Regions from separate parts of the Pontibacter sp. CAU 1760 genome, predicted to be linked through region 3. Evidence: riboswitches for the same ligand, from Rfam matches in the RefSeq annotation. Region 3 holds a riboswitch; each other region holds the start of a gene.
The links. Region 3 has a riboswitch for S-adenosylmethionine ahead of metH (methionine synthase). Riboswitches for the same ligand answer to the same signal wherever they lie in the genome.
Positions count from the first base shown of each region.

Region 1: linked by a shared signal. The riboswitch ahead of ACXYMU_RS06195 (nitrite reductase) and the one ahead of metH (methionine synthase) in region 3 are both predicted to bind S-adenosylmethionine.
Region 2: linked by a shared signal. The riboswitch ahead of ACXYMU_RS18190 (O-acetylhomoserine aminocarboxypropyltransferase/cysteine synthase family protein) and the one ahead of metH (methionine synthase) in region 3 are both predicted to bind S-adenosylmethionine.
Region 4: linked by a shared signal. The riboswitch ahead of ACXYMU_RS06230 (phosphoadenylyl-sulfate reductase) and the one ahead of metH (methionine synthase) in region 3 are both predicted to bind S-adenosylmethionine.

Region 1 is NZ_JBTLRL010000003.1:352,072-359,961, forward strand. It holds gene ACXYMU_RS06175 (TatD family hydrolase) at 1-96, opposite strand, end outside; gene ACXYMU_RS06180 (EboA domain-containing protein) at 143-1,039, opposite strand; gene ACXYMU_RS06185 (hypothetical protein) at 1,824-2,108, shown strand; gene ACXYMU_RS06190 (SDR family oxidoreductase) at 2,466-3,092, shown strand; SAM riboswitch class I at 3,391-3,492, shown strand; gene ACXYMU_RS06195 (nitrite reductase) at 3,972-6,095, shown strand; gene cobA (uroporphyrinogen-III C-methyltransferase) at 6,216-7,037, shown strand; gene ACXYMU_RS06205 (TSUP family transporter) at 7,066-7,890, shown strand, end outside.
Region 2 is NZ_JBTLRL010000016.1:18,358-26,247, reverse strand. It holds gene ACXYMU_RS18205 (ribonuclease Z) at 1-152, opposite strand, end outside; gene ACXYMU_RS18200 (STAS domain-containing protein) at 167-544, opposite strand; gene ACXYMU_RS18195 (phosphoribosylaminoimidazolesuccinocarboxamide synthase) at 599-1,546, opposite strand; SAM riboswitch class I at 2,001-2,108, shown strand; gene ACXYMU_RS18190 (O-acetylhomoserine aminocarboxypropyltransferase/cysteine synthase family protein) at 2,370-3,695, shown strand; gene metX (homoserine O-acetyltransferase MetX) at 3,708-4,760, shown strand; gene ACXYMU_RS18180 (hypothetical protein) at 5,096-5,767, shown strand; gene lysA (diaminopimelate decarboxylase) at 5,854-6,999, opposite strand; gene ACXYMU_RS18170 (aspartate kinase) at 6,992-7,890, opposite strand, start outside.
Region 3 is NZ_JBTLRL010000007.1:7,355-15,244, forward strand. It holds gene metF (methylenetetrahydrofolate reductase [NAD(P)H]) at 179-1,132, opposite strand; gene metH (methionine synthase) at 1,423-5,166, opposite strand; SAM riboswitch class I at 5,218-5,325, opposite strand; gene rpmA (50S ribosomal protein L27) at 5,636-5,905, opposite strand; gene rplU (50S ribosomal protein L21) at 5,975-6,286, opposite strand; gene ACXYMU_RS11205 (ribonucleoside-diphosphate reductase small subunit) at 6,908-7,876, shown strand.
Region 4 is NZ_JBTLRL010000003.1:361,929-369,818, reverse strand. It holds gene ACXYMU_RS06245 (pyridoxal phosphate-dependent aminotransferase) at 1-469, opposite strand, end outside; gene ACXYMU_RS06240 (flavin monoamine oxidase family protein) at 755-2,344, opposite strand; gene ACXYMU_RS06235 (hypothetical protein) at 2,900-3,451, shown strand; SAM riboswitch class I at 3,696-3,799, shown strand; gene ACXYMU_RS06230 (phosphoadenylyl-sulfate reductase) at 4,138-4,857, shown strand; gene cysD (sulfate adenylyltransferase subunit CysD) at 4,940-5,848, shown strand; gene ACXYMU_RS06220 (sulfate adenylyltransferase subunit 1) at 5,850-7,127, shown strand; gene ACXYMU_RS06215 (OsmC family protein) at 7,243-7,662, opposite strand; gene ACXYMU_RS06210 (trans-sulfuration enzyme family protein) at 7,828-7,890, opposite strand, start outside.

The DNA.
Region 1 (7,890 bases), on a different contig from region 3:
CACGATCCCGGCTTTCCGCATGCGCTCGTAATCGTCGGTGGTGCGCGAGGTCATGTGAATGTGCGGGTCGATCAGCATCAGGTTTTGCGTATTCATAGAGTCTTATTTTCAGTGATGTAAGGTATGTGATTTCGTTTGTTGTTTAGGAGATGGCTTTGCTACCGATCATTTCCCAGCTGATCTCTCCGCTTACTGCTTTCTGCTTCAGGTCGGGGTGCGCTGCCAACAGTTCCTGCGCCGGCTGGTAGGTGCTCATGGTGCAGGCCAGGGCAGCAGCCTCGCGCTCGGTTTCATCCGGCTGAGAGAATAGCTTTTGGATATCTGGCAAAATGTGCTCGTCGATAAAAGGGCCCACCGGGCGCCACAGTTCCGGCGACACCGGCCGACCGGCTGCCCAGCGCTCGTGGGCGTAGTCGGTGAGCATGTGGGTCAGATGCTGGTTGCTGCGCTCCTCGATGCCATAGATGCGGTAGAGCGGCTTTCCCACAAACAGGGTTTTCAGCACCATCTGGTTCCATTGGTCCTCTTCCATGTAATCGGTAGGGTAGGGGTTATCCAGCGCCACTGCCTCATACACGTCGCCCATGTTGGTGCGCACGCCCTCAGCGGCCCGTTTCACGAAGCGCTCGGGGTATGGCAATAAAGGAAGGCTGCCGTACAAAGCCACTTGCTCGCCCATGTCGGCGGTGCCAAAAAGTGTTTCTATTTGCTTCACAAAAGCGTCGGCATCCTGGGTTGGCAGCGAAAGCAGCAGCAGCGTGCGTGCGGCTTGGTCTGCCGTCCAGCGGCGGGGGTTAAAACCAGCCCGTAAGCTGTTGGCCTGCGCTACCTCGGCATCGGTCAGCTGAAGTTTCTCCTTCCCGACAAAGCGGGGTGCGGCGCTGAAAGCAAGGTAGAGGTCTTTGGCCTTTGCATCGCTGCCGCTAACCTGCTCCATCTTTTGCCGGAGCCACGTGAAGCCTTGCGGGGTGGTGCTGCGCTGTAAAACGCTGGTCAGAAAAGCGCTGGTTTCGGAAATGTCTGCCTGGTACACAATCACAATTAGGGTATAGTTTAAAGATAATCAAAATCAGTCTGCTACACTATTTTTGGTACTGCTACCAAAGCTTCGCTGTGCGAAGGGCTATTAAGAAGTTTAAACACCTATAAACAAGGCCGCAGCAAAAACATGCCATGGCAAGGTGCAGTGTGTTGCATCCCTTATGGCTCATTTAGGCAATAGGCCCACAGGTAAAGGTAAAAATAATGATGAATATATATAAACCTTGGTCATAGGAAATGTTCTGGGGCTATCCCCTTTTTGATTCGCCATTGCGAACTAAGTAGTCGGGTACCTTGCTTCACAAAGGCTTTATATTTTTAGTATTTGCACGCGCCGGAATTGACCTGTTTACAGAAGAGATAATTGCACTCATAAAATGTATAACTGATCCTGAGGCTGCAGTAGCGATTTCACTTGCTCCAACTGGCTAAGTACTCTCTTAGGCTAATCGTGAATTAAAAAATGGCGCAAATAGAGGAAAAGAGCATTTTAAGAAAAATATTTCATCACTAACGAAACCCTGCAAATGATCCAGCAGTAGATACAAAAAAAGCTTAATATATAAATAGATATATGTCATGATCTTTAACAAGGAACCCTGATAAATTTCACTCAGCAATCACTGTAAATTACGTGTTGTGACATATAATTTATATTTACCCTTAAAATAGTGCCTTTTACTTATTAACGTGCTGCTATAGAAGTAATTTGCTAAATACTTGAACTATATTTGCACATCAGTTGTCAACTTGATATCACTGTAAAAAACCAAAAATTCACTATGAAGGAGTTAGAAAGAATCGAGAGCGGATTAAACAAAAGTAAAACCCTATTGTACAAGCCTGAGCAACAAGGACTAGCCTGTTCTTTTGTGAATGGAGGTTTGGTGATTGATTCTTTCGTGATAGAAGACAACATTCTGGCAGACGCACTCTCCAGAAAAGGTATGAATGGCATTGTGGAAGGAGCAAACTTCGAAATGCTGAAAACGAACTATTCGTGGTTTTCTGTTCATGTAAAAACAAAGAAGCTTTTTCTGGAATTGGAAAGCCAGGTAGTTCAATAATGATCATGTAGATTTTATACTAGTGCCTCCCGGCTTGCCTGCTCTGGCGGCTGAGCTTTGAAATTTTCCACTTCAACCAAAAAGGCCTCCTCTGTACAGAGGAGGCCTTTTTGGTTGCCTCTTTTACTGATGCATGAGCACAAATCCAGGTTCGGTACCCAATAAATTAGAGAAAAGCCCCTTGGTAAGCCGTGCCAAGCACAGGTAATTGATTGCTATACCTAAACATCTTCCTGCATGAGCCGTTGCTTTTAGAACAGCCAGGGATCAAGACTGTGAAGTAGAGGCCTGAACATGATTTTTTCAAATCATAAGTGATACGCAGGCTTTTATTAAATACTTAAACGAAAATACGACATGAAAATATTAGTTGCGGGTGCCCATGGCACTACCGGAAAACAAATTATTGAGATCTTAGCCCGATCAGAGGAGCATGAAGCTTATGCAATGGTTCGAGAAGCCGGGCAGGCAGATGAAATGAAGAAGATTGGCGCAGACCAGGTGGTCGTCGCAGATTTAGAGAAAGATGTGTCTGATACCGCTAAAGGAATGGATGCCGTAATATTTGCAGCAGGGTCGAAAGGCAAAAACGTGATAGGAGTTGACCAGAAAGGTGCTGAGAAGATGGTGGATGCCGCCAAGGCCGCAGGTGTTAACCGGTTTGTGATGCTTAGCTCTTACGGCGCGGATAACCCCCAAGGCGAACTGAAAGAATACCTGATCGCGAAGGGCAAAGCCGACGAACACCTTCTGGAAAGTGGCCTTGCCTATACCATTGTGCGCCCAGGACACTTAGGGAATGATGCCCCTACAGGCAAAGTGAAGACCGCCTCGCATTTCGAGAGTTCCGGCAATACTAAAATCCCCAGGGCAGATGTGGCTGAGGTGCTGGTAAAAGTACTGGAGACGGATCGCGCCAAAAATAAAACATTTGAAGTACTGACCGGAGACACGCCTATAGGCGAAGCCATAGAAAAACTGTAAATGACTTCAAACACCCGGCAGCGGAAAATCCGGCCTACGATCTGTAAGCCGGATTTTCCGCTGCCGGGTTATAACCTATTTTGAGCGGCTGCATAGTAAGCGGCATATGCACCTTAATACTTTTCAGACAGAGCAGCATTTTATATCCCTGGTATCACTCTCTTGTATGGTGTTTATTATAAAGTGAAGCGGTTGGATGCTAAAGGGAAGTAATAGAAGTTGAAAATTCCTATTAATTTATTAGAGAATATTGAATCTGTTTGCTACTTTTGCAAAGAATACTATTGCTGCTGCAAGAAATTTATAGACGAAGAGGCGAGAGAACAGGCTCTGTAACCCTCTGGCAACCATCCGAACGGAAAGGTGCCAAATCCTGCCCAACGTTGGGGAAATATAAATTATTAGAACCATGACCAAACCATCAGGCATAGCTAGTTTTACCGGGATTTTACCCCACCACCTCGTTGCCAAGGCACCTTTATTCCGAGGTTGCTGTTGTTGCTGTTAAGTGCACTCATCTGTTTGCCGGTAGCGTTTTAGCGCAAATCCATTAGTTAAGCCACCTCACCGGTTTCCTTTATCCTTATTTTAATTCAGGCAGAAGCAATATGACACAGCGTATGGTGCAATTGCATACTGTAAAGCAATAACTCATGGCTATACTAGCTTACCACCTTCAGCAGCAACATACCCTGGCCTTGGCCGCCTTTTTTTGGCGCGTAGTAGTTAGGTATCGCCTTCAAACGGCACCGACGCTTGTCTGTTGCTAGCGCCCTACTCTATGCCGGAGCAGCCTGCTGCCATACGGTCCGTTACTTGTTCATCCTAGAAAACACACAATACACAGGCTTTAAACAGCTTGCCCATAAACAAAATTGTATGCATAGCTTCAGAACCGAACTTGAGAACCCTATCGTCGAAAGAGATATAATTGAACTGGAAAAGAAAATCCGGCTTTACCGCGAGGGAAAATTACAGGAAGATAAATTTAAGAGCCTGCGCCTGGCCCGTGGCGTATATGGCCAGCGCCAATTAGGCGTGCAGATGGTGCGCATCAAGTTGCCATTTGGCAGATTAACGACACAGCAGTTGCTGCGTATTGCCGCCATCTCGGATGAGTACTCAACCGGAAACCTGCACCTGACCACGCGCCAGGACATACAAATCCATTACGTAAGCCTGGACCGCACCCCGGAGTTGTGGGCAAAATTAGAGCAGGACGATATTACGCTGCGTGAAGCCTGTGGAAATACCGTGCGTAACGTAACGGCATCGCCGGAGGCGGGTATAGACCCGGATGAGCCGTTTGATGTGTCGCCGTACGCCGATGCTACTTTCCGCTACTTCTTGCGCAACCCGATTTGCCAGGACATGGGGCGCAAGTTCAAGATGTCGTTCTCGTCAAGCGAATCCGATACAGCCTTGTCCTACATGCATGACCTAGGATTTATACCTAAGGTAAAGGAAGAGAACGGTGAAACTGTGCGCGGCTTCAAAGTGATGATTGGCGGCGGCTTGGGTGCGCAGCCAGCCCTTGCGCATACTGCCTACGAGTTTTTGCCCGAAAATCAGGTAATCCCTTTCATTGAGGGAGTGCTGCGCATTTTCGACCGCCATGGCGAGCGCAACAACCGTAACAAGGCACGCTTTAAATACCTCATCGCGAAGCTTGGCTTTGAGGAAGTGATGCGCCTGGTAGCCGAGGAGCACACAGCGTTAAAGTCAAAGTCATTTGAGATAGACAAAACAGTGCTGGAAGCGCCTGTTATACCGGCAGCGAAGGAAGTGCCGGATTACGTCATCGAAGACACCGACAAGTACAATACCTGGCTGAAGACCAACGTGTTCCAGCAGAAGCAGCAGGGCTTCTACGGTGTGTACATCAAGGTGCAGATCGGTGACATTAGCTCAGACACAGCCAGAGCGCTGGCACCGCTGGTGCGCGACTTTTCCGCAGACGACCTGCGCGTGACCCAGGGACAAAACCTGTTGATGAAGTACGTGCGCGAAGAGGCATTGCCATACGTGTTCGCAACCCTGGACGAGCTGGGACTGGCAGAGCCGGGCTACAACAGCGTAGCCGATATCACGACTTGCCCTGGCACGGATACTTGTAACCTGGGTATCTCAAACAGCATGACGACTGCCAAGGTATTGGAAAACGTAATCGTTACAGAGTATCCGGAGCTGCTGTTCAACCGAGATATCAAGATTAAGATCAGTGGGTGTATGAACTCTTGCGGACAGCACGGAATGGCCAACCTCGGCTTTCATGGTTCCTCGCTGAAGAGCGGCAAGAGCGTGGTGCCAGCCTTGCAGGTGTTGCTGGGAGGTGGCACGGTGTCGAACGGCGAAGGCCGCATTGCACAGAAAGTACTAAAGGTGCCTAGCAAGCGCGGTCCGGAGGTGGTGCGCTACGTCATCAACGACTTCCAGGCGAACAAGCAGGAGGGAGAGCACTTCAACCAGTACTTCGACAGAAATGGCAAAGACCATTTTTACCAGTTGCTGAAGCCGCTGGCCGACCTGACCAACCTGACGCCTGATGATTATATTGACTGGGGGCACCAGGACCAGTTTGAGACGGCAATTGGTGTAGGGGAGTGTGCCGGTGTGATGATAGACCTGGTCGCCACGCTTTTGTATGAGGCGGACGAGAAGCTGGAGTGGGCCGGAGAGGCACTGGAGGCAAACCGCTATGCCGATGCTGTATACTATGGCTATAGTGCCTATGTAAGCACAGCCAAGGCCCTGTTGCTGGACAAAGATGTGAAATGCAACACGCAGGCCGGCATTATCCAGGACTTTGATACGCATTATGTAGCTACGGGCATCTTTAACTTCGAGCCTGATTTTAAGGCGGAGGTGCTGCAACTGAATGAGCAGGAGCCTACCAAGGAGTTTGCCGAAGCGTACTTGGAAAAGGCGCTGTTGTTCCTGCAACAAGCTACTACCTACCGTCAGCAGCAGCGTGAAAAGCCTTCTGTGGAAGCGATAAAATAATTGTGAAGACCGCAGGGGGTATACACCCAGTCGAAATAAGGACGGGTGCATACTTCCAGGTATACGTCACATATTCTGAATACCGGCTTCCGGTTATTCATACATTAAAAACTGAGAGAGATGGCAGCACGAAACAAAACAACAAAGTCTACTGTGAAGGGAGAGATAGTAGAGAAGCAGCCTCGGTTGACGCTTGTTGGCGCTGGACCGGGGGATGTGGAACTGATCACACTGAAAGCCATTAAGGCCCTGCAGCAGGCTGATGTGATCTTGTACGATGCGCTCGTGAACCCGGAGTTGCTGGAGCATGCCGCTGCGGATACCCCCAAATTATTCGTGGGCAAGCGCAGCGGCGCGCATAGCCTGACGCAGGACGAAATCAACGAGCTGATCGTAACCTCTGCCCAAACCTATGGCCATGTGGTCCGCCTCAAAGGCGGCGACCCTTTTGTGTTCGGGCGTGGGTATGAGGAGCTGGCATACGCCGATAAGTTTGGCATCAGCACACAGGTGGTGCCAGGCATCTCCAGCGCCATCGCCGTACCGGAGCTGCAGCAGATCCCGCTGACGATCCGTGGCGTGAGTGAAAGCTTTTGGGTGATCACGGGCACTACCAGGTCCGGGGAGATCTCCCGCGACATTCCGTTGGCGGCGCAGTCCGGTGCCAGTGTCATCATTTTGATGGGACTTGGCAAACTGCATCAGATTGTGGAGGTGTTCATGGCCGCCGGTAAAGCAGAAACACCTGTGGCAGTGATACAGAACGGCTCATTGCCGGACGAGAAAATCGTGCTGGGCAATGTGCACAACATCCTGGAGCGTGCCGAAACCAAAGGGGTTCGTGCCCCAGCCATCATCATGATCGGGGAGGTAGTAGCATACCATCCTTCACTGCGCTACAGCCTGCGCCTGAACAAGGTAGAGGAGCTGGCGCAAGCCTAGCCAACGGATAGCGTATAAAATCCAAAGCATGAGTAGTCTCCAGAGCACAACTTTAAACTCGCCGTCATCCGCTGCGCAGCCAGTTATCAATCCCCTGTTTCCGGTTTTCCTGAAGCTGGAGCAGTTGCAGACACTGGTTGTAGGGGGAGGGGCCGTAGGGCTAGAAAAGCTCTCGGCCATACTAGCCAACAGTCCGCAGGCGCAGGTGCTGCTGGTTGCCCCCCAGATACTGCCCGAGCTGGTGGATCTTGCTAAAAAACACACGTTCGTGAAGCTAGTGGAGCGGGAGTTTGAGGAAAGCGACCTAGACGACCGTGACCTGGTGCTGGTGGCTACCGACGACCATGTGCTGAACGTGACGATCCGTGACCTGGCCAAATCAAGAAAAATACTGACGAATGTGGCGGACACGCCGCTGCAATGTGATTTTTACCTGGGTTCTATTGTGCAGAAGGGGAGCCTGAAACTGGCCATTTCCACAAACGGTAAATCCCCCACCATCGCCAAGCGCCTCAAGCAGGTGCTCAACGAGTCGTTGCCCGACGAAATGGAGCAGGTGCTGGACAAGATGACGCGCCTCCGGGCGCAGCTTACCGGCGATTTTGCCTACAAGGTAAAGCGCCTGAACGAGGCAACGGAGGTGCTGGTGGAACCGACCCCGGCGAATGTGGCCGTGCAAAAGCAGTCGAAATACAGCCTGAAGTATGTGCTGATGCTGGGCTTCGCGGCCCTCTCGTTGATGGTAACAGGCCACATTCTTTTCAGCTATATTCCCTTTGCCACAATCGGCAACCTGGCGCTGGATGTAGCCTCACAGGTAGACTCCGAGATCCTGATCTTTATACTGGCGGGC
Region 2 (7,890 bases), on a different contig from region 3:
TTTATCTTGTATTGCATCAGCTGCATCTGCGTTCCTTCACCGCAATCTATCAGGTGATATTGGTTATCAATCGTTAGAACCTGAGCGGTATGGTGTCTGTTTGCCGAAGGTGTGGCCGACGAACTGCCCAGTATCCTGAGTTCGAAATCCACAGCGGGCAGTTAGATTAGTCTTCCTTGTTGGTCAGGTCCTGCTCTATCTCATGCAGAAACACGCGGTCAATCGCCTCTTCCACTGTTGGGAGGATGTTCAGCACAGACTCCAGCTTGGAGATCGTGATCAACTTCATTACATGATCCTGCAGTCCGGTTAAGATGAGCAAGCCACTGGAAGAGTTGCAAAGACGGTTAGCAATCAGGATAGAGCTCAATCCTGAAGAGTCCGTATATTTCACGTTGCTCAGGTCAAGAATCAAGTTGGTGATCCCCTCGGCATTCAATTTAACGAACTCTGACTTAAGATCTGGCGCAATAGATGTGTCCAGCTTCTTCTCATCGATCGTTATAATTGTATAATTTTCTTTCTTATCAATCGTGTACTTCATAGATCTACCACTAAAGATTTAGATGCGAATGTACCAAAAACTACTTTAATATTTTTAGTTTTTAGCGTTAAAATTATTGTTAAGAACCTGCTTCTCGATGCGAGCCAACACGTTTTCGTATGTGTTTTTCTTGAAATCCTGCCCCGTGAACACCTCAAACAACTCGATGTAACGTGCTGAAATACCTGCAACAATTTCATCAGTCATTTCTGGTACTTGCTGGCCCTCCTTCCCCTGAAAACCGTTTTCAATCAGCCACTGCCGCACAAATTCCTTTGACAACTGGCGCTGCGACTCCCCTTTGTCCTGCCGCTCCTGGTAGCCTTCGCTGTAAAAGTAGCGGGACGAGTCGGGGGTATGAATTTCGTCGATCAGGTATATCTTGTCATGGTGCTTGCCAAACTCATATTTGGTATCAACCAATATCAGTCCGCGTTGTTTTGCAAGTTCTGTGCCGCGGGCAAAAAGCGCCCGCGTATACTGCTCTAATATAATATAATCCTGCTCTGAAACAAGGCCTTTCGCCAAAATTTCTTCTCTGGAAATATCCTCGTCGTGGCCTTCATCTGCTTTTGTGGTCGGCGTGATGATAGGCTCCGGAAGTTTGTCGTTCTCGCGCAGCCTGTCTGGCAAGCTGACGCCGCACACGCTGCGCTTGCCGGCCTTGTATTCGCGCCAGGCGTGGCCAGCCAGGTAGCCCCTGATCACCATCTCCACTTTATAAGGCTCGCAACGGTAGCCAATGGTCACGTTAGGGTCCGGCGTAGAGAGTACCCAGTTAGGCACAATGTCTGCCGTGGCCGCCAGGTTGAGGCTGGCAATCTGGTTCAGCACCTGCCCTTTGTAAGGTATGGCGCGTGGCAGTACCACATCGAATGCTGAAATACGGTCGGTGGCAACAATGGCCAGTTGTTCGTCGAAATAGTATACGTCGCGCACCTTGCCTTTGTAAAATCCGGTCTGTCCGGGAAAAGAGAAGTTGGTTTCTTTGATTGCCTCCATCGAGTGAGTGTTTTTGATAGACGGGTAAAGGTAATTATATTTTATGGGCAAGGAAACAAATATGTCTTCACATTCCACAAGCTATACTGCAGGCTTTTGTAACGTCATCAAGCATAGGTTAAGATACTACCTAAATATATACAAAGTTTTATATTTATACACCTATAAATTGTACTTTATATTGAATATGTGTTTGTACATATAAATGATGTGCTTTTGATTATGCGTGTACAGGAGGAGTACCGGGCATAATTATCAGCTCGGCTTTTTTGATTTACTAATGCCTCGAAATTGAAATTTTGCAGACAGTGCTATGCCCATGATCCGATGAACTTGGTAACGTAAGAGAGGTAGGGTGTATTATGAAATTCATTATAAAAAGGCTGATTAATTTGGAATTGTTTATTCAGCGCCTTATAATTGCAACATCAAGTCAAATATCCCTTCGGATTTTGATTTATAAAGAAGAGTGGAGAGACAGGCTCTGTGAAACTCTAGCAACCTAACTACCGCGGTTAAGGTGCTAATTCCTGATTCCGGAACATCCGGATGAATATAAATTGATACGAATATGAAAAGGGAAATCCATTCTTCGCATTACTTATTCTCGTCTATACCCGCAGCCAGGCCAGGGCTTGCCTGTTTTGCTGCCCCTGTTTGGTACGCTGCCATGCCCATGCGCAACTTGCCGGGCTGTTGTTGCTAATTCAGGCAAGACCTCCATCATTTACCGCGGCAACAAAACGATTGCCGTCACTACGTACCCACGCACATCGCGTTTACCGAATCTAAATTGTAATCCACAACCCAAAACTGAACAACCATGTCACAGCCATTACACTTCGAAACACTGCAGTTGCACGCCGGCCAGGAAGTTGATCCTACCACACAGTCGCGCGCCGTACCGATTTACCAGACCACCTCTTTCACCTTTAAGGACGCGGAGCATGGGGCTAACCTGTTTGCCCTGAAAGAGTTCGGAAACATTTATACCCGGATCATGAACCCGACCACGGATGTGTTTGAGAAGCGCGTGGCGGCACTGGAAGGAGGCGTAGCGGCAGTGGCAGTGGCATCGGGGCAGGCAGCGCAGTTTATTGCGCTCAACAACATTGTAGCTGCCGGAGACAACTTTTTGAGCACCAGGTTTTTGTATGGCGGCACTTATAACCAGTTTAAGGTGTCGTTTAAGCGCTTGGGTGTGGAAGTGCGGTTTGCGGAGAACGACGAGGTAGCAAGCTACGAGCAGTTGATTGACGAAAAGACCAAAGCCATCTATGTCGAGACAATTGGCAACCCGCGTTTTAATATTCCGGATTTTGAGGCGATAGCCGCTTTGGCGCGCAAGCACGACCTGCCACTGGTAGTTGACAATACCTTCGGTGCGGGCGGTTACCTTTTCCGCCCGCTGGAGCACGGCGCGAATGTGGTGGTAGAATCCGCTACCAAGTGGATTGGCGGCCACGGTACCAGCATCGGTGGTGTGATCGTGGACGGTGGTAACTTTAACTGGGGCAACGGAAAGTTTCCGCAGTTCTCTGAGCCATCGGAAGGATACCACGGCATGAAATTCTGGGAAGTATTCGGATCAGACGGCCCATTCGGTAACATCGCCTTTGCCATACGTGCCCGCGTAGAGGGTTTGCGCGACTTCGGTCCGGCCTTAAGCCCCTTCAACTCCTTCCTGTTATTGCAGGGCCTCGAAACGCTATCCCTGCGCGTGGACAGAACAGTAGAGAACGCGCTGGCTTTAGCTCAGTGGCTGGAGCAGCATGAGTTGGTGGAGTCGGTGAACTATCCTGGCCTGGAGAGCAGCAAGTACCACACGCTCGCCAAAAAATACCTGAAGCGGGGTTTCGGCGGCGTACTTTCCTTTAAACTGAAAGGTGAGCAGCACCAGGCAGAAACGTTTGTGAATAGCCTTCAACTGGTTAGCCACCTGGCCAACGTAGGCGACGCCAAGACACTGATCATCCATCCGGCCTCCACCACCCATCAGCAGCTTTCCGGTGAGGAGCAGTTAAGCGCAGGAGTAGAGCCAACATTGCTGCGCGTATCTGCAGGCATCGAGCACCTCGACGATATCAAAGCGGATTTTGAACAAGCTTTTGCCAAGGTAAAAGAGAAGCAGCCCGAGCCAGCTGCCTAATTATTATAGACTATGCCAACACAGCACATATTTGAGTACGATCATACATTTGAGCTAGAGTCGGGGAGGAAACTTCCCGGCTTTCAGCTTGCCTATAGCACATACGGCCAACTAAACCCGCAGCGTGATAACATTGTGTGGGTATGCCATGCCTTAACGGGGAATTCGGATTTTACCGACTGGTGGTGCGACCTGTTTGGCGAGGGAAAGCTTTATGATCCGCAGGACTGGTTTGTGATCTGTGCCAACACTTTAGGCGGGTGCTACGGCTCTACAGGCCCGTTGAGCATTAACCCGGAAACAGGAACACCTTATTACCATACCTTCCCACAGCTGACGAACCGCGACGTGGTGGCTGCTTTTGAGCTGCTACGGCAGGAACTCGGGTTTGAGCAGGTCCATACCCTCATTGGCGGCTCTTTGGGCGGACAGCAGGCGCTGGAGTGGGCCTTGCAGAGTCCGGAAGTGTTCGAGCGGCTGGTGCACGTAGCTTCTAACGCGAGGCATTCACCGTGGGGCATCGCCTTCAACGAAACCCAGCGGATGGCTATCCGGCAAGACCCGAGCTGGGAGACCGATACGGACACAGCTGGCTTGGAAGGATTAAAGACGGCCCGCGCCATTGCCATGCTTTCTTACAGGCATTACGATACCTACCTGGCCACCCAGCAGGAGCCCGGCAACAGCATCACTGATAATTTCAGGGCATCGAGCTACCAGGTACATCAAGGCGAAAAGCTCTCGAAGCGCTTTAACGCTTATACATACTGGCTGTTGTCCAAAGCCATGGACTCGCATCATGTCGGTCGTGACCGCGGAGGGTTGGAAAAAGCCTTAAGCCAGCTCAAAGCACGCAGCCTTTTTGTTGGGGTTGAATCGGATTTGTTGTTCCCGGTAGAAGAGCAGCGTTTCCTGCATGAGCACGTGCGTGGCTCCACTTTTCACTTGATTCGGTCGAACTACGGCCACGATGGATTTCTGGTAGAGTTCGAGCAGTTGAAAGACGCTATTGCCCAGTTCTACCAGGACGCGGAGCAAATTGAAGCGGTAAGGTATGAGCACTAGTAAGTAATAGCGTTGAACCTGGAATGATAGCTAAGTAGGAAGGCTGCGAATTGGAGGTATCAAAGACTGGGTGGGTCGGTAAAATGATCTAAGCACAGAACCACATTAAATTTAAGTACAGAATACTTAGTTTTAGGGTCAACCAGCTGAGCTTTAATTGTTTATGTTTGAGGGGTAAGCTCTGTGTCTTGACTCAGAACATTTCATTAGAAATGGAACTTTTAATTAACAAAATGTTAATCTAAAAAATTAGTTATATTAACTAATTCTCTTTCAGCTTTAAACCAAGATTGCCCGTACAATAATTATATGACAGCGATATAATTTGTACGGATATGAAAAGATTTACCCTACCTGCTTTTATATGCTTTGCGCTCCTGCTTTTTCTTTCTACTTCGTGCCGCCAGGATGGCCCAGCACCCATTCGGAACGTTAAAGCCGGACCTAAACTCTTAAAAGCCCAAGCCAGTGCCCCATTTCAAATTTACACCCTCACCCTAGGCGACAAGGAGAAATTTCTTGGCAATGTGTTTACACAAAAGGTAGTAGTGTCTTTTGAAAACGGCCTAACGGCAGATGAAGAACAACGCGTTTTAGCACAGTATAGCTTTTTGGGGCAACAGCAGGAAGTGTTGGCTACGAGCACAGGCCTTTTGCACGGTGTAAAGTTGGCCGATGGGCTGAACGCCAACCAAGTAGAGCAGGCCTTGCAGGAACTAGCCTTAAACCCTAAGATTGCCTATGCGGCTCCCTATTTCCTGGATGGAAATGCGCTAATCGGTATGAGCGACGAGGTGGAAGTGAGGCTGCTGCCCGGGCAAGCGGAAAGGTTAGGACAACTGGCTCAGGCGTATAAAGCACAATTACTGGACACTGAAGAGCGGAATGTATACCTGCTGAAAGTAAACAAATACTCTAAAGGCAATGCCCTCGCTTTGGCCAACTACTTAAACCAACAAGAGGGTATAGCCCAAGCCATACCTGATTTCATTAAATCGGCTCGCTAGAAAACATTATACCTGATTATGTAAAAGACCCGGGCCCCGTTCACTAGTGAACGGGGCCCGGGTCTTTTAGAGAAACTCCCTTTATGTCAGGACAAATAAATTGCTTCTGCCTTATCGCGCAGGTTGTAGGCTGATGCCATCACCTCGCCATAAGCACCTGCTGTACGGAGGGCAATCAGGTCGCCACGCTGGGTTTCGGGAAGCATTACAGCCTTGCCAAAGCAATCCGACGACTCGCAGATAGGGCCTACCACATCATAGCGCACCTCAGGCTTTTGGCTGCTCAGGTTTTCGATTTTGTGGTAAGACTGGTACAGCGCAGGTCGAATTAACTCTGTCATGCCTGCGTCCAGAATAGCGAAATTGGTGTTCTGCCCATGCTTGATGTACAGCACCCGCGAGATGAGGGTGCCACATTGCGCTACAAGTGAGCGGCCCAGTTCAAAGTGCACTTCCTGCCCCGGCCTAACTTCCAGAAACTTATTGAAGAGACTGAAGTAAGCCTCGAAGTCAGGGATAGGGTGCTGCGCGGGGTTATAGTAATCTACCCCAAGGCCGCCACCCACGTTGATGTGCTGGAATGCCACGTTGTGCGCCAGAAACCACTCCTGAAACTCATTCACACGGGTACAGAGGTTTTTGAAAACCGTCAGGTCCGTGATCTGGGAACCTATGTGGAAATGCAGGCCAATCAACTCGATATGGGCCAATGCCTGCAATTGCTCCAGCACGCGCTCAAGTTCCCAGGCATTAATGCCGAACTTGTTTTCCTCCAACCCTGTGGTAATGTACTTGTGGGTGTTGGCATTTACGTTTGGGTTGATGCGCAACGCAACGCGCGCTACACGGCCTTTTTTCTCTGCCAACTCGTTGAGCACTTCCAATTCGTGGCTAGATTCGCAGTTAAAGCAGAAGATGTCCTGCTCCAGCGCGTAGTTTATCTCAGCATCCGATTTACCCACGCCCGCAAAAACGACATCCTTCGGCGAAAAACCATTTGCAATGGCTGCCTTTATTTCATTCCCGCTCACGCAATCGGCTCCAAAACCATGTTGGCGCATCTCGTCCAACACCGGCTGGTTAGCGTTTGCCTTTAGGGCGTAGTGTACGTGATAATTGTATTTGGCCGCTTCCTGCCGTGCCGTTTGCAAGGTCTGGCGTAACAGGTTTAGGTCATAAGCATAAAAAGGGGTGCTGTTTTTTTCCAGCTCCGCTAGGTTCAGATTAAGCATTCGGTGCGTTCCTCTCAAAAATTCCTTCGTTCAGTTTTGTCAGCGCATCCACTTTGTTGCTAGTGTCTATCAGCAGGCTGATGTTGCTACGGCTACCGCCATATGATATCATGCGCAGTGGGATCGCTTGCAGCGCATTGAATATCCGCAGGCCCAAAATGCTGTCTTTGGCGATAAAGTCGCCCACCACACAGATAATGGTTTGATCCTGGTCTACGTCCACCTGGCCGAAATTTTCTAATTCAGCCACAATCTCCTGCAAATACTTGTCATTGTCTATCGTCAAAGACACAGCTACCTCAGAAGTCGTGATCATGTCGATAGGCGTCTTGTATCGCTCGAACACCTCAAAGACGCTGCGCAGGAAGCCATAAGCTAACAGCATGCGGCCAGATTTTATTTTGATGGCCGTGATGCCGTCTTTCGCGGCTACCGCCTTGATGCTGCCACCTGACCTTTCAGCGGAAATAGTGGTTCCCTTAGCCTCTGGCTCCATGGTGTTGAGCAGTCGCACCGGTATGTTCTTCTGTTTGGCCGGGGTTACGCTGCTCGGGTGCAGAATCTTGGCTCCAAAATAAGCCAGCTCAGCCGCCTCATCAAACGACAACTGGGCAATCGGGAAGGTGTTCTTCACGATGCGCGGGTCGTTGTTGTGCATGCCGTCAATGTCTGTCCAGATCTGGATCTCGTCGGCATCCGCGGCGGCACCAATAAGCGAGGCAGAGTAGTCTGAACCCCCGCGTTTCAGGTTATCGATCTCTCCAAAAGCGTTGCGGCAAATGTAGCCCTGTGTGATAAACAGCTTCACACCCGCATATTTGGCTAACTCTACCTTCAGTTGCTTGGCAATGTAAGGGGCGTCCGGCTCCTCGTTCTCATCAATCTTCATGA
Region 3 (7,890 bases):
CATCATAGACCCCAGCAGCAACAAACCTGTTGCGCCACATGTATCATAATTTTAAAACGATGGCTTACAGGTGAGAATGAAAGCCGTTGGGGCCTTCTGCCATACCCCCTAACAACAAAACAGCCACAACCTGAATGGTTGTGGCTGTTTTTGCTTCCTGCACTATGTATAAATTTTTCTAAAATAGCGCTTCCGCTACCTTGCGTACCGAACCCGACTTGCCCATCGAGTAATAATGCAGGCACGGCACGCCAAATTCCATCAATTCCTTCGACTGCTGAATTGCCCACTCTACGCCAACTTGCGCAGCCTCTTTGTTGTCTTTACACGCTTCTACCGCATCCGCGAGGTCACAGGGAATGTCTATATGGAAAATTCCTGGCAGAATGGTCAGCTGTGATTTTGTCGTCATCGGCTTTAGCCCTGGAATAATAGGGACGTCGATGCCTTCGGACCGGCACAGCCGCACAAAATCAAAGTACTTCTGGTTGTCGAAGAACATTTGCGTAACAACATACTCTGCCCCCATCTCCACTTTCTTCTTTAGCCAGCGCAAGTCCGCCTTCAGGTTTGGCGCATCGGAGTGCTTCTCCGGGTAACCGGCCACCCCAATGCAGAAGTCTGTTCCGTTCGTGTTGATTTGCTCATCGTCGAGGTAGCAGCCGTTGTTCATGCCCACCACCTGCTCCAGAAGTTCTGTGGCGTACTGATGGCCGCCTGGCTCCGGCACAAAGCGTGGCTCGTTCTTTACGCAGTCGCCGCGCAGCACGAGCACGTTGTCGATGCCCAGGAAGTGCAGGTCGATCAGGGCGTTCTCCGTCTCCTCTTTGTTAAAGCCGCCGCAGATCAGGTGTGGCACCGTATCTACTTTGTAGTGGTTCTGGATAGCCGCACAAATGCCGACCGTACCCGGCCGCTTGCGTGTGCTTATTTTCTCGAGCAGCCCGTTGTCGCGCTGCTTGTATACATACTCTTCCCGGTGATAGGTCACATCGATAAAAGGAGGCTTGAACTCCATCAGTGGGTCGATGTGGTGGTAAAGGGTCTGCAGGTTCTCGCCTTTCAGGGGCGGCAGTATCTCGAATGTAAACTGCGTTTTGTCAGCGTTCTGGAAGTGTTCCGTTACTTTCATCTATTCTCGGGTGATCTGGTTAATTGTTAAATGGCTGAATTAGGGCATTGCTAATTTGCAACCCCGGGGCCAACCACCCCTAACCCCTCCTTGGCTAAGGAGGAGAGTTTTACCTCTCCCCAGCCCTCTCCTAAAAACAGGAGAGGGAGTTCTGCTGTACCAACTACAAAATAGTTAATGATTGGTATTGATTGTTTTGCATTGAGAGGTAACAACAGTTATGTACTATTTTACAAATGATCAAAAAGCCCCCTCTCCTGTTTTTAGGAGAGGGCTGGGGAGAGGTTAATCTACTCCGTTGCTACTACCTGCTGCGTTACTGGCATAGGTTCATAGTTCAGGTTCGGTGAGAGCCAGCGCTCCAGTTCCTCCAGTGGCATGCCTTTTCGCTGCGCGATGTCGGCTACCTGATCTTTGCCGATTTTACCCAAACCGAAATAACGCGACTCAGGATGCGAGAAGTACAGGCCGCTCACCGCCGCCGTTGGGTACATCGCCAGGTTCTCCGTCAGGATCACGCCGGATTCTTCTTCGGCGTGCAGCAGGTTGAAAAGCGTGATTTTCTCGGTATGGTCCGGGCAGCCGGGGTAACCTGGTGCCGGGCGTATACCCTGGTATTGCTCTTTGATCAGCGCCTCGTTATCCAGGTGCTCCTGCGGCGCGTAGCCCCATAGTTCTCTGCGTACTTTGGCGTGCATCAGTTCCGCAAAGGCCTCGGCCAGGCGGTCGGCCAGCGCTTTTACCATAATAGAGCGGTAATCGTCGTGGTCGGCTTCGTACTGTTCTACCAGTTTTTCGATACCAAAGCCCGTGGACACCACAAAGCCACCGATATAATCCGGTATACCCGTTTCTTTTGGCGCGATAAAGTCAGAGAAGGCCAGGTTGGGCACGTTGCCGCCCTTTTTGCCCTGCTGCCGCAGCGTATGGAACTCGGTTAGCACGTTTCCACGTGAATCATCGGCGTATACCTCGATGGTGTCGTCGGCTTCCACGTTGGCAGGGTAGAAGCCCACCACGGCACGTGCTTCCAGCAACTGCTTCTCCACAATCTCCTGCAGCATTTCCTGCGCATCGGCAAACAGCTTGCGTGCCTCAACTCCCAGCTCCACATCGTCCAGGATCTTCGGGTATTGCCGCTTCAGCTCCCAGGTATGGAAGAACGGTGTCCAGTCGATGTAAGGCACGAGTTCTGACAGCGGGTAGTTACGGTATACCTTATGGCCCAGGAAGCTTGGCTTCGTTGGCTGCGTGGCTTCCCAATCTACCTTAAACTTATTGGCACGCGCTTCTGCTATGCTAGCGAAAGCGCGGTCTTTGGTGCGGTTCAGGTGGTCTTGGCGAAGTTTCTCATACTCGGCTTTTATACCAGCCATGTAAGCGTCGCGGTCGCTACCCAGCAGGCTGCTTACCACGGTTACGCTGCGCGAGGCATCGTGCACGTGCACTACCGGGCCACTGTACTGCGGCGCGATCTTCACGGCAGTATGCACGCGTGAGGTAGTGGCTCCGCCAATCAACAGCGGAATCGTCATACCTCTCCGCTCCATTTCCTGCGCCACGTATACCATCTCGTCCAGCGACGGCGTGATTAGACCGCTTAGGCCAATGATGTCTACTTGCTGCGCTTCGGCCTCTGCCAATATTTTATCCAGGTGCACCATCACGCCCAGGTCAATCACCTCGTAGTTATTACAGGCCAGCACCACACCCACGATGTTTTTGCCGATGTCGTGCACGTCGCCTTTCACGGTAGCCATCAGAATAGTGCCCGCTGTGGACTTCGAGGTGTCGGAGGCCAGTTTCTCGGCTTCCATATATGGCAGCAGGTAGGCCACCGACTTCTTCATCACGCGGGCGCTCTTCACTACCTGCGGCAGGAACATCTTACCGGCCCCAAACAAGTCGCCTACCACCGACATGCCGGCCATCAGTGGCCCTTCAATCACGTCCAGCGTTTTGGTGGCTTTCTGTCGGGCTTCCTCGGTGTCGGCTTCTATAAACTCTACAATGCCTTTTACCAGCGCATGCTTCAGGCGTTCCTCCACGGGGGCTTCGCGCCAGCTGTTATCAGCCTGCACGGCGCCCTTGCCTTTGCCCTTCACGGTCTCGGCATAAGTCACCAGCTTTTCGGTAGCATCCGGGTGGCGGTTAAAAACCACATCCTCGATCAGGTCGCGCAGTTCTACCGGTATCTCGTCATACAAACCCAGCATACCGGCATTCACGATGCCCATGTCCATGCCTGCCTGCACGGCGTAATACAGGAACACGGTATGCATGGCCTCGCGCACGGCGTCGTTGCCCCGGAACGAGAACGACAGGTTGCTCACGCCACCGCTGATGAGGGCGTGCGGCAGGTTAGCCTTGATCCACTTTACCGTTTCGATATAATCCACGGCATAGTTGTTGTGCTCCTCGATGCCGGTGGCAATAGCCAGGATGTTCGGGTCGAAAATGATGTCCTGTGGCGGGAAGCCTACTTCATCCACCAGAATGCGGTAAGACCGCTCACAGATCTCGATTCTCCGCGCAAAGGTATCTGCCTGCCCCTGCTCATCAAACGCCATCACCACCACCGCTGCGCCATACTGGTGTACCTTGCGCGCCAGGGTTATAAAGCTTTCTTCGCCTTCTTTCAGCGAGATAGAATTAACGATTGACTTGCCCTGCACACATTTCAGCCCCGCCTCGATTACGCTCCACTTCGAGGAGTCGATCATGATGGGCAGTTTGGAGATCTCAGGCTCTGAGGCAATCAGGTTGAGGAAGTTGGTCATGGCCTCCTCAGAGTCCAGCATACCTTCGTCCATATTTACGTCGATGATCTGCGCGCCGCCCTCTACCTGCTGCTGCGCCACCGACAAAGCCTCCTCAAACTTGCCTTCCACAATCAGGCGGGAGAATTTCTTGGAACCGGTTACGTTGGTGCGCTCCCCCACGTTGATGAAAAGTGATTCCGGCGTTACGGTGAGCGGCTCCAGGCCGCTGTAGCGCGGATAAGGGGCCACTTCTGACGGCACATGTGGCTTATACCGCTGCGCCAAGTCTGAGATGACCTTTACGTGCATCGGTGTGGTACCGCAACAACCGCCTAATATATTGACCAGGCCTTCTTTCAGGTATTCTTCCACCACAGCACCCATTTGCTGCGCGGTTTCGTCGTAGCCACCAAAGGCGTTCGGCAGTCCGGCGTTCGGGTAGGCACTGATATAGGAATTAGAGATGCGGGAAAGCTCCTGGATGTGTGTTTTAAGTTGGCGGGCACCCAGCGCACAGTTAAAGCCGATGCTCAGGATAGGCGCATGCGAGATGGAGTTCCAGAAGGCCTCCACCGTTTGGCCAGACAAGGTGCGGCCGCTGGCATCGGTAATGGTACCGGACACCATGATGGGCAGTTCCTTGCCGCCGTCCTGCACAAACTGCTGGATGGCAAAAAGCGCCGCTTTACAGTTCAGCGTGTCGAATACGGTTTCCACCAGCAGCAAATCCGCGCCGCCATCTACCAGACCGCGCACCTGCTCATAATACGCCTCCACCAGTTGGTCGAAAGTAATGGCGCGGTAGCCGGGGTTGTTCACATCTGGCGATAGGGAAGCCGTGCGGTTTGTCGGGCCAATAGCACCGGCTACAAAACGCGGACGGTTCGGTATACGCGCCTCTATCTCGTCTGCTGCCTCGCGTGCTAACCTCGCCGACTCATAGTTCAGCTCATACACCAGTTCCTCCAAATGGTAATCGGCCATAGCGATGCTGGTGCCGCTAAAGGTATTGGTTTCCACGATGTCGGCACCTGCCTCCAGGTACTCGGCATGTATGGCTTTGATGATATCGGGGCGGGTAATAGAGAGCAGGTCGTTGTTGCCTTTCAGGTCGCTGGGGTGGTTGGCAAAGCGCTCACCACGGAAATCAGCTTCTGTCAGTTCGTAACGCTGAATCATGGTGCCCATGGCGCCATCCAGCACGAGCACACGCTCTTTTAATAGTGTATGTATGGGGTGATTTGTCATTGTCGGTGTCGTCTTTCTTCTCATAAGTCTGTCTGCGTTCGGCTTATCAAGAAGGACACCTGCGGGAGGGGTTCAATCTTATCTTCTCCGGCCACATATGCTCCGGAAGGGAATTAGCACCAAGCTGTTACAAGGTTGCTAAGACGTCGTAGGGCCCTATCCCTCGGTCTTTCTTGATAAGAAGCTGCAAATTAACACTATATCCGCACAAAAACGAATTAAGTTGCTATAAAATGTCACGTTGCTTAACAAAATCGAAATGACAGGAGCGTTTTGCTGCCTGGTATTTGACCTCAGACAGGCCTTGGTCTTGTTCTATGACAGTGTGCTTCCCTTTGGTTGTGCAGCTTCTGCAGGATCAGGCAGCAAAAAGCCTGAGAGTACACAAGAAGGCTATTCCGGCTTTTGAAAGTCTTTTGCAGATCAGCATAAACAAGAAAAGGGACGCTTGCGCATCCCTTTCCCTGACTGCCGAGGCAGTGCAATGTTGTTACTAAGCTTCTGCCTCTACCTTAGGAAGTACAGAAACGTAAGAACGGTTCTTCTTTCCTTTTCTGAACTGAACGATACCGTCCGTCAGGGCGAAAAGCGTGTGGTCTTTACCCATACCCACGTTTGTGCTTGGGTGGTGGGCAGTGCCTCTTTGTCTTACAATGATGTTACCAGCGATGATATCCTGGCCACCGTAAATTTTAACACCAAGTCGTTTAGAATGCGACTCGCGGCCGTTATTAGAACTACCTGCTCCTTTTTTGTGTGCCATTTTCTTAAAATTTAATCCGGGTCAGAGGACTGATCCCGAAGAGTTTTCACGTTAATTTCTTCTTACTGCTTATCCAATGCTCTCGATCAGGACCTTGGTGAAGTGCTGGCGGTGGCCATTCTTCTTCTTGTATCCTTTTCTTCTCTTCTTTTTGAAAACGATCACTTTGTCGCCTTTCACAGTGCTGGTAAGGATTTTACCTACCACCTTCACACCTTCTACGAAAGGAGCACCCAAAGTAACAGTGCCGTTATCATCAGTAAGAAGAACATTGGCGAACTCAACGGCGTCACCCTCATTGCCGGAAAGCTTGTTAGCGTAGATGAACTTGCCGCTCTCTACTTTGGTCTGTTGACCTGCGATTTCTACAATTGCGTACATCAGCTTCAATGTATATTTAAAAGTTTAGTGCGCAAAGGTACGGCACTTATTCAATAAATGCAACGGCTTGTGCCACAAATTGTTCGTGCATTGCACCCAAACATTACCCACATCCGTGGATAACTTTGTTGATATCTCCGACACAAATCTACATGCTTGTGAATAACGCTCGCAACCAGTTACACACCAATGATTTACACTCAAACAGGATTCTTATGATTTTCCACAAATTGCACCAAAATTTGTATCTCAAGGGGTCGGCGCTGCGCAGATATGTGCGCTTTTAGCTTTCCTTTACTCTTGTGTTGCTATCCACAGAGTTACACACATTTACAACTGCCAAAACCCCTCCCAGGCAGGCTATATACATACATTTCAATATTTTAGGTTGATTATATAGACGGCTGGCAGTGTGGATAACTATGTGAATTTAGGCTAAAAACGGCCCAGGCTTTCAACTGAGAGGATGTGCATAAATTGAACAACTTTAACCCCGCATTTCAAGTTCAATTCTCTATATTTGAAGTCTAGATAATCGCCGGTAAAGCTTTCGCTAAACATATTCATCCGGTCATATGTTCTGAGGGCAAATGCTCTTCAACAAACTTAACACAATATATTATGAATGATATGGAGCCAATACTGAAAGAGAATCCCAACCGCTTCGTTTTGTTTCCGATTCAGAATGATGAGGTTTGGCAAATGTATAAGAAGGCAGAAGCCAGCTTCTGGACCGCCGAAGAGATAGACCTGGGTCAGGACCTGAAAGACTGGGAGAACCTGAACGACGGCGAGCGCCACTTCATTAGCCACGTGCTGGCTTTCTTTGCGGCCTCTGACGGCATCGTGAACGAGAACCTGGCCGTGAACTTCATGAACGAGGTGCAGATTCCGGAGGCGCGTTGCTTCTATGGCTTCCAAATCATGATGGAGAACATTCACTCAGAAACCTACTCGTTGCTGATTGATACCTACGTAAAAAAGCAAAGCGAGAAAGACCACCTGTTCAATGCACTCGAGACCGTTCCGGCGGTAGGCAGAAAAGGCGAGTGGGCCTTGAAGTGGATCGAGAGCGAGAACTTTGCAGAGCGCCTGATCGCTTTTGCAGCGGTGGAAGGCATTTTCTTCTCTGGTTCTTTCTGCTCTATCTTCTGGATGAAAAAGCGTGGCCTGATGCCGGGCTTAACCTTCTCGAACGAGCTCATCAGCCGCGATGAAGGATTGCATTGCGACTTTGCCTGCCTGCTTTATAAGATGCTGGTGAACAAACTGCCTGAGGCACGCGTGCAGGAAATCATCCGCGACGCAGTTAGCATCGAGCAGGAGTTTGTAACAGACGCTTTGCCGGTAGACCTGATCGGGATGAACTCAAAGCTGATGAACCAATACATCGAGTTTGTGGCTGACCGCCTGTTGCTGGAGTTAGGCTGCGGCAAGATCTACAACTCCACCAACCCATTCGACTTCATGGAAATGATATCGCTGCAGGGCAAGACCAACTTCTTTGAGAAGCGCGTAGGGGAGTACCAGAAAGCAGGAGTTGGCGGCGACAAAGACAAAAAGATCTTCTCGCTGGACGAGGACTTTTAATATAGCAGACGCTT
Region 4 (7,890 bases), on a different contig from region 3:
TCTCCCATTTGGCCCCCACCTCCATCGCCGACCGGATCAGGGAGGCGTATGTGGGGTCTGCAGACAGAATCGTGCCCCCATTGGCGGAGTAGCGCAGGGCGGCAGCCAGCAGCAAATCACTGGAACCAGCACCCAGGAGCACATTTTCCTCTGCTACGCCCTCTTCTTTGGCGATGGCTGCCCGCAAAGCCATGATACGCTCCCGCGGATAACGACAGCTTTCGTCGATTGCCTCACGCAGGGCTACTTTAGCTTTCTCAGAGGGCCCGAAGGGGTTTTCGTTCGAGGTGAGCCGAGCTTGCATGCGTGGCAGGTCAGCCATGATTTTGCGCATGTCGGCTTTTGGAGGAATCAGCATGGAGGTACGCTTTGCAGCCTTTGCCGTTTGCGGGAAGTTAGCCAAATAAAGGCCAGCTGTTATCAGCGCACTAGACCTGATCCAATTTCTTCTGTTCATTTCTGTTGCCATGTTTGTAAAGCTTAAAGTGTATGAATTGATTTTGAATGTGAGAAATCATCTAAAGCATAAAGACAGCTAAAGCCACTGCAGCAGCAATGCCCCGTCAAAAGTGTTAACCCCGATGCCAGCGTGCCAGGAAATGCACTGCGGGCACTGGTATTGAAATCTGTAAGCTGTGGGTAATGAAGGTATAATGATCGGCTAAAAAGTCAGCTCGCTAATCTCAGGTTCGCTACACGGCTGGCTTTTAAGAAGCGCTCCTCCTGGTCGAACCCAGTATAGAATAGTTTGGCGTTACCCTTTTGCCCCCACCTGGGCCTGCTGCGTGTGCATCACCCGCTCGTGTAGGTCGCGGACCGTGCGCCGGGCTGACTCAAAGGCTCCTGCCATCCAAGCCGTCAGGTAAGTGGTATGCTCGCCGGCAAAGTAGATGGGTCCGTCAGGCTGCAACAGCGTCGGGTAATAGCGGCTACGCTGTTCCGAGGAGTATGTAGCAAAGGCCCCCTGGCTATACTGTATCTTGTGCCAGGCCAGCGAAAACGAACTCTCAAACTCCTGCCTATACTGCGGGTGCAGCTTGCCGCCCTGCTCCAACGCCAGCTTTTCGCGCCCGGCATGTGACAGGTTGCCTACCTTAATGGCCTTATCACCAAAATTGTAGTAGCCTACCAACGTGCCTTTCCTGGAAAGGAAGCCGTTGGAGGGGTAAAAGATCTGGTGAATGTCCATGTTGGTGCGGGAGATGCCGCCGTATATATGGTCGTCCTCTTCCCAGAAACGCCGCTTAAACTGCAGGCCAATCTTTCCGGCCTCATAGTAGGTGATGTTGTCAATGGCCCGCAGCACAGCGGAGGAAAAGTCGGAACTGATGCCAGAGAGCACAGGCAACGGAATCGTGCAGATGCAGTAGTCACCTTGAATCTCTTTGGTTTTGCCGGTGGCGTCCGCATACACAATACGGGTGCCCGTCGTGGTTTTCCGAATCTCCCGCACCTCTGCCTTGTACTGCACCTGCTTGACGACCTGCCGCTCCAGGGCTTTTGCTATCATATCCATACCCCCTACCGGCTGCAGCATGGTCATTTGCTGCTCGTAAATGTAATCGCCGATGTTGTAGAAGGAGTGACCGATAAGGCCGGATTTCATGATGTCGAAAAGTTCGTAGGGATCGGCCAGCTTGCCGGGTGCATCCCCGGCGCCGGGCGGTAGCACATAACCACGGCGGGGAGTGCCTTTGTAAAGTTTGTCGGGGTTCAGTTCGCCTTCTGCCCGTAAGTACTCAATCAGTATCTCCTTGTCTTCCAGCGTCATGGGCCGGTCCAGCGCATCCTGGTCGATTGCTTTAGCCAGCAACTCACTGGTGTGCCCCCTCATGTCGTTGTGTATCTCCCGGATTCGGACGCGTTTGTTTGCCAGTGGCCCCTCTCCATCGCTGTACAGAAACCCGGCCTCGTTGATGTTGTTATAGGTTTCGAGCGGTACGCCCAGTTCCCGGCAGTAGTGCAGCGAGAGCTCGTGGTGGTGCGGAATCCGGGCCGCTCCGGCATTAAAATACTGGCCCTCATCGAAGCGCGCCCGCTGGGTGGTGCCCCCTAACTCAGTTTCGGTGGTATTGTTGCGCACCGTCCATACACGGCCACCGGCCCTGTCGCGCGCTTCCAGAATGGTGCATTTGTAGCCCAGCTTGTTCAACTCGTAGGCGGCTGTCATACCTGCAAGGCCCGCCCCGAGTATGATGACGTGCTTGCCGTCGCCCTTCCCGGAAAGGTTAAATGCTTCGGCAGGTGCCGCTTTCAAGAGGCCCAGCGCAATCATGGCCGGATAGCTTGACCCGGCCAATACGGATGCCTTTGAAATAAAATCCCGACGCGATATACTTGCCATAGACTAAAGGTTTAGGGTTCATGATGCTATATTATTTGTGAAGTTGTGCAGGAAGAACAGTAAGTGATTAACAAATCACCACCAAAATGATCTTATATTTGAAATATAATCAAAAAATATCGCTTATTAAAACATAATTTTAAATATTTAACAAAATAAAATATAAAATCACTAAAAACGCTTACCCTGCCATAGCAAAGTGGCTAATGTCGCTGCCAACACCTACCTTAGGCCATAGCATACATCCAGACCAGTCTTGTTTTTGCAAGCTAATACCCTTGAGAGCGTTATCCTTTGATGGGCTTTGGGTGCGGGCGAACCTGAAGATTTTGCAAGGGTAAATTCGTACCACAGGTCCAGTTAATGCGTCACAGACGCGAAGCTGTTGCAAAACACAGGTTTAAGAACTTACTTTAGACAAGAGCCCTATTTATTCGCGCACATGTAACCTTGCCCTTACAATACAACCCCTGCCACCGTAAGACCGTTTTTGATTCTTCACGCATTGTGCAGAGGACACCATACCCAGCTAACCCCCTAACCAACATTCAAACGATGCAACTGTCCCCCGAATTCAAGAAAGCGATCAGCAGCCTGCCGGATACAGAAAAGGACAAACTCCTTTTCCGGTTACTGAAAAAGGACGATGCCCTCTGCCAACGGCTACAGTATGAATTGGTAGAGCAAGGTGATACGTTGCAGGAACGACGCGAGCAACTGATGGCCGCTATCAACACGCAGGCGGAATTTGACCCATACTCGCCCGGATACCTGATGATGGACATGCGCGTCCTGAATGCTGAGATTACACGCCATGTAAAATACACAAAGGACAAGGAAGGGGAAATACAACTGACTCTGCTCCTGCTGCGTCGTTTCCTGCAAGCCCACCATGCGTTTATCGTGGCGCATCTTTACCGCGCCCAAACGCTGCAGGATTACCTGATCAAGCGCATGCAGTTTGTGCTGCAGAAGCTAAGCAATGTACATGAGGATTTTTACATTGAGTATGCAGAGGACGTTAATTACATTTTGCAGCAGCTACACGAACGCATCGCACCACCCCAGGCAGCCAAGGCAAAGCTACCGAAGCACTGGCCAGTCTAAGGCATCATTCAGCCAGTTCCATTCTCCTGCATACATTCATTTTACCTGATTGGGCTGGGCCGGCATGTTGTGTTTATACCTGCCGTAAGTGGCTCCGTTGAACTTTCCGCATAGCAGGATGTTATACTAGCCGGTGACAACCCGAAAAAGGGTTGTGAATATATTTTCACCTGCCCATTAGGCATTTAACAAAATATTACACTAAATTTGTAATTCTAATACCAATTGACTTAACCGTCAGTCAAATTTATAAAGAAGAGGCGAGAGAATAGGCTCCGTGACCCTCTGGCAACCACCCGACCGGGAAGGTGCCAAATCCTATCCTGCTGCGGCAGGAACATATAAATTGAATAAGACAATGCAAACAACAATCAACACCACCTCCTTTGTTTTACACGGCCCTACTGCCGAGTCAATGCCTGCTTTCACCAAAGCCAATTGTTGTTGTTGCTGTTTTATGCAGTGCTAACAAGCCGATCTGAGATTTCAGTTAACGCGCTTAAGCACTCCGCCCTACCCTGCGGCTCTCCCTCATTTTTCATAAGCTGATTTTTTTGAGTAAATTGCGCATCATTAATTTGCGTAGTTCTCAACAAACTAAAACAATCCTTATTAAAACACGCGGCATTCGGGAGCCTTTCTTGTTTTTTTTGTAAGATAATCTCTATAGAATTTATAGTAAATACATGAGCCAAACAGTAGCTTTAGAAACCCAGGTGCCGGCTTTGCTTGCCCAGTTAGAAGGCAAGAGCATTGTAGAGAGCCTTACCTTGCTAGCTGCCGAGTTTGAGGGCCAGATTGCCTTCTCCTCTAGCCTGGGCATCGAGGACCAACTCATCACCCATTTTATTTTTGAGCACAACCTCCCGGTCCGGGTTTTCTCGCTGGACACAGGGCGCCTATTCAACGAGACGTATAACCTGCTGCACAAAACCAACGAGCACTACGGCAAGAAGATTGAGGTTTTCTTCCCGCGCCACGAGGCGGTTGAGCAACTGGTATCAGAGAAAGGCACGCTCAGCTTTTACAACTCCGTCGAGAACCGCAAAGAGTGCTGCTACATCCGGAAGGTAGAACCCCTGAAGCGGGCTTTGCAGGGCGTAAAGCTTTGGATCACGGGCATCCGGGCAGAGCAGTCTGATGCCCGCCAGGACCTGAAGCTGCTGGAGTATGATCCGGGCTTCCAGATGATTAAATACAACCCGCTCCTCGACTGGACTTTTGAAGGTGTGCGCGAAGCGGTAAAGGAACTGCACATCCCTTATAACCCCTTGCACGACAAAGGCTTTGTGAGCATCGGCTGCGCGCCCTGCACACGCGCTGTGGCCCCGGGCGAGGACTTCCGGGCTGGCCGCTGGTGGTGGGAAAGCAACAGCAAGAAAGAGTGCGGCTTGCACGCACGATAATTATGAATTACGAATTCCGAGTTACGAATCAGGAGTTGAAGCATGTTCACTCTTTAACCTTCTAACTCTCTAACTTATAAAGATGACAAAGAGATATCTAGATTACCTCGACCAGTTGGAGGCAGAAGCCATCCACATCATGCGCGAGGTAGCTGGCCAGTTTCAGAAACCGGCACTCCTTTTTTCAGGCGGAAAAGACTCGATTACCCTGGTGCGCCTGGCCGAGAAGGCATTCCGCCCTGGCAAGTTCCCATTCCCGCTCGTGCACATCGATACGGGGCACAACTTTCCGGAGGCAATCAGTTACCGTGACCAGTTGGCTGAGAAATTGGGTGAAAAACTGGTGGTGCGCCACGTGGAGGACACCATCAAAAAGCAGAACCTCTCGGAGCCAACCGGCCGCTATGCCAGCCGTAACGGCCTGCAAACCTATACCCTGCTCGAAACGATCGAGGAGTTTGGCTTTGACTGCTGCATTGGTGGCGCACGCCGTGACGAGGAGAAAGCCCGTGCCAAGGAGCGCATCTTCTCGGTGCGTGACGAGTTTGGCCAGTGGGACCCCAAACGCCAGCGCCCGGAACTGTGGAACATCTATAACGGCCGCATCTCTTTGGGCGAGAACGTACGCGCCTTCCCGATCAGTAACTGGACGGAGCTGGATGTATGGAACTACATCAAGCGCGAAGAAATAGAGTTGCCCAACATCTACTTCACGCACGAGCGCGAGTGCCTGGTGCGCGACGGAAAGCTAATGGCTACCTCCAGTTTCATTCACCGCGACCCGGAAGAGGAGATTGTCACCCGTCAGGTACGTTTCCGCACCGTGGGCGACATGACCTGTACTGCTGCCGTAGAGTCGGTGGCTTACGACATCGACAGTGTGATCGCTGAGATCGTGGAATCAAAGATAAGTGAGCGCGGCGCTACCCGCATTGATGATAAACTATCGGAAACCGCTATGGAAGACCGTAAAAAAGGAGGATACTTTTAAGATGGATATATTAAGATTTATTACTGCAGGTAGCGTAGATGATGGAAAGAGCACGCTGATAGGCCGTTTGCTGTACGACACCAAGCAGATTTACATCGACCAGCTCGAGGCAATCGAGAGCTCGGGCCGCGTGAACGAGGACGGGCAGGTGGACCTGTCGCTGCTGACGGATGGCCTGAAGGCCGAGCGCGAGCAGGGCATCACGATTGACGTAGCGTACAAGTACTTCAACACGCCGAAGCGCAAGTTCATCATCGCGGACGCGCCGGGCCATATCCAGTATACCCGCAACATGGTGACAGGTGCCTCCAACTCCAACCTGGCCATCATTCTGGTGGATGCCCGCCACGGGGTGCAGGAGCAGACGCGCCGCCACTCCATCATCTCCTCGCTGCTGGGCATCCCGCACCTGGTGATCTGCATCAATAAAATGGACCTGGTGGGCTTTGATGAGGAAGTATACAACCGCATTGTAGAGGATTATAAGCAGTTCTCGAAGAAGCTGACGTCTAAGGACATCACGTTTATACCGGTGAGCGCCCTGAAAGGCGACAACATCGTGGACCGTTCCGGCTCGATGGACTGGTACCAGGGCCCGAGCCTGCTGGAGCACCTGGAGCAGGTGCCCGTGTCGCAGGACTTTAACCTGGAGGATTCCCGCTTCCCGGTACAGTACGTTATCCGGCCTCATACCCACGAGCACCACGACTACCGTGGCTATGCGGGCAAAGTGATCAGCGGCATCTACCGCAAAGGCGACAAAGTGGTGGTATTGCCTTCAGGCCAGACCTCTACGGTGAAATCTGTTGAACTGGGGGGCAAGGAGATCGAGGAAGCTTTTGCGCCGCAATCGGTGGTACTGCAGCTCGAGGACGACGTGGACATCAGCCGTGGCGACGTGATTGTGAAGCAGGAAGAAGACCTGGATGTAACCAAAGAGTTTGAGGCGCTGGTATGCTGGATGAACAGCAAGGCCCTGAAGCCGGGCGCTAAACTGTTGCTCCGCCATAACTCCACCGAAACCCGTGCCGTGATCCGTGAGATACAGTACAAAGTAGATGTAAACTCGCTCGACAAAATAGAAGATGTAGACCAGGTGCAGCTAAACGACATCTGCCGTGTGCAGGTGCGTGTGGCAACTCCGCTGCTGGTGGACCCTTACCTAAAGAACCGGGCCAACGGCGGCTTCATCCTCATCGACGAGACTTCCTTCACCACGGTGGGCGCCGGTATGGTAGCCACTGTGTCGCATGAGAGTGAGCTGAACTACATGATTTAAGCATTAGGGCATACCCACCCTGCACCGGTTACCATACCGCGTGCAGGGCCATGCATACAAAAGGCCGCTGCAGGTATACCCCGCAGCGGCCTTTTTGCCTTTGGCTTAATTTTATTTAGCCAGCCACTACGTCAAAACTGTTCGTAATGGTGGTGGTTTTATACAGGATAGCCGCCACAGAACAATACTTGTCCATCGACAGGTTAATGGCTTTGCCTACTTTTTCCTTTTCCAGAGGTCCGCGAAACTCAAAGTGCACATGTATGGACTTGAAAAGCGAAGGCACTGCTCCAGCCTCCCGCTCTGCCGTCACCTTAATGCTATAGGCATCTATCTGCTGGCGCTGCTTCTTTAAGATCTGGATGATGTCGATGGCACTGCAGCCACCCAAGCCCATTAACAGCAACTCCATCGGGCGGGCACCGGCATTATGTCCCCCAATCTCGGGAGAGCCGTCGATGTGTACCTCTACTCCAGAGGCACCTACCCCCGTGAAATGAAAATCCTGGTCTACGCGTGTTAAATTAACTTCCATATCTATTTTTACTGCTTCTGTTTAAAGTGCTCCGTTTTGCTTTTTAAATGCTACTCGGCTATAAAATTTGTCATTTCGAACAGCGTGAGAAATCTGGATTGAAATACTTTGTCTGAAATACTACAGATTTCTCCCGATGGTCGAAATGACATTAGAGGCATAGCGCTATACCTTCGCCAGTGCTTGCTCAATATCGCCGATAATGTCCTCGATTCCCTCCAGACCAAC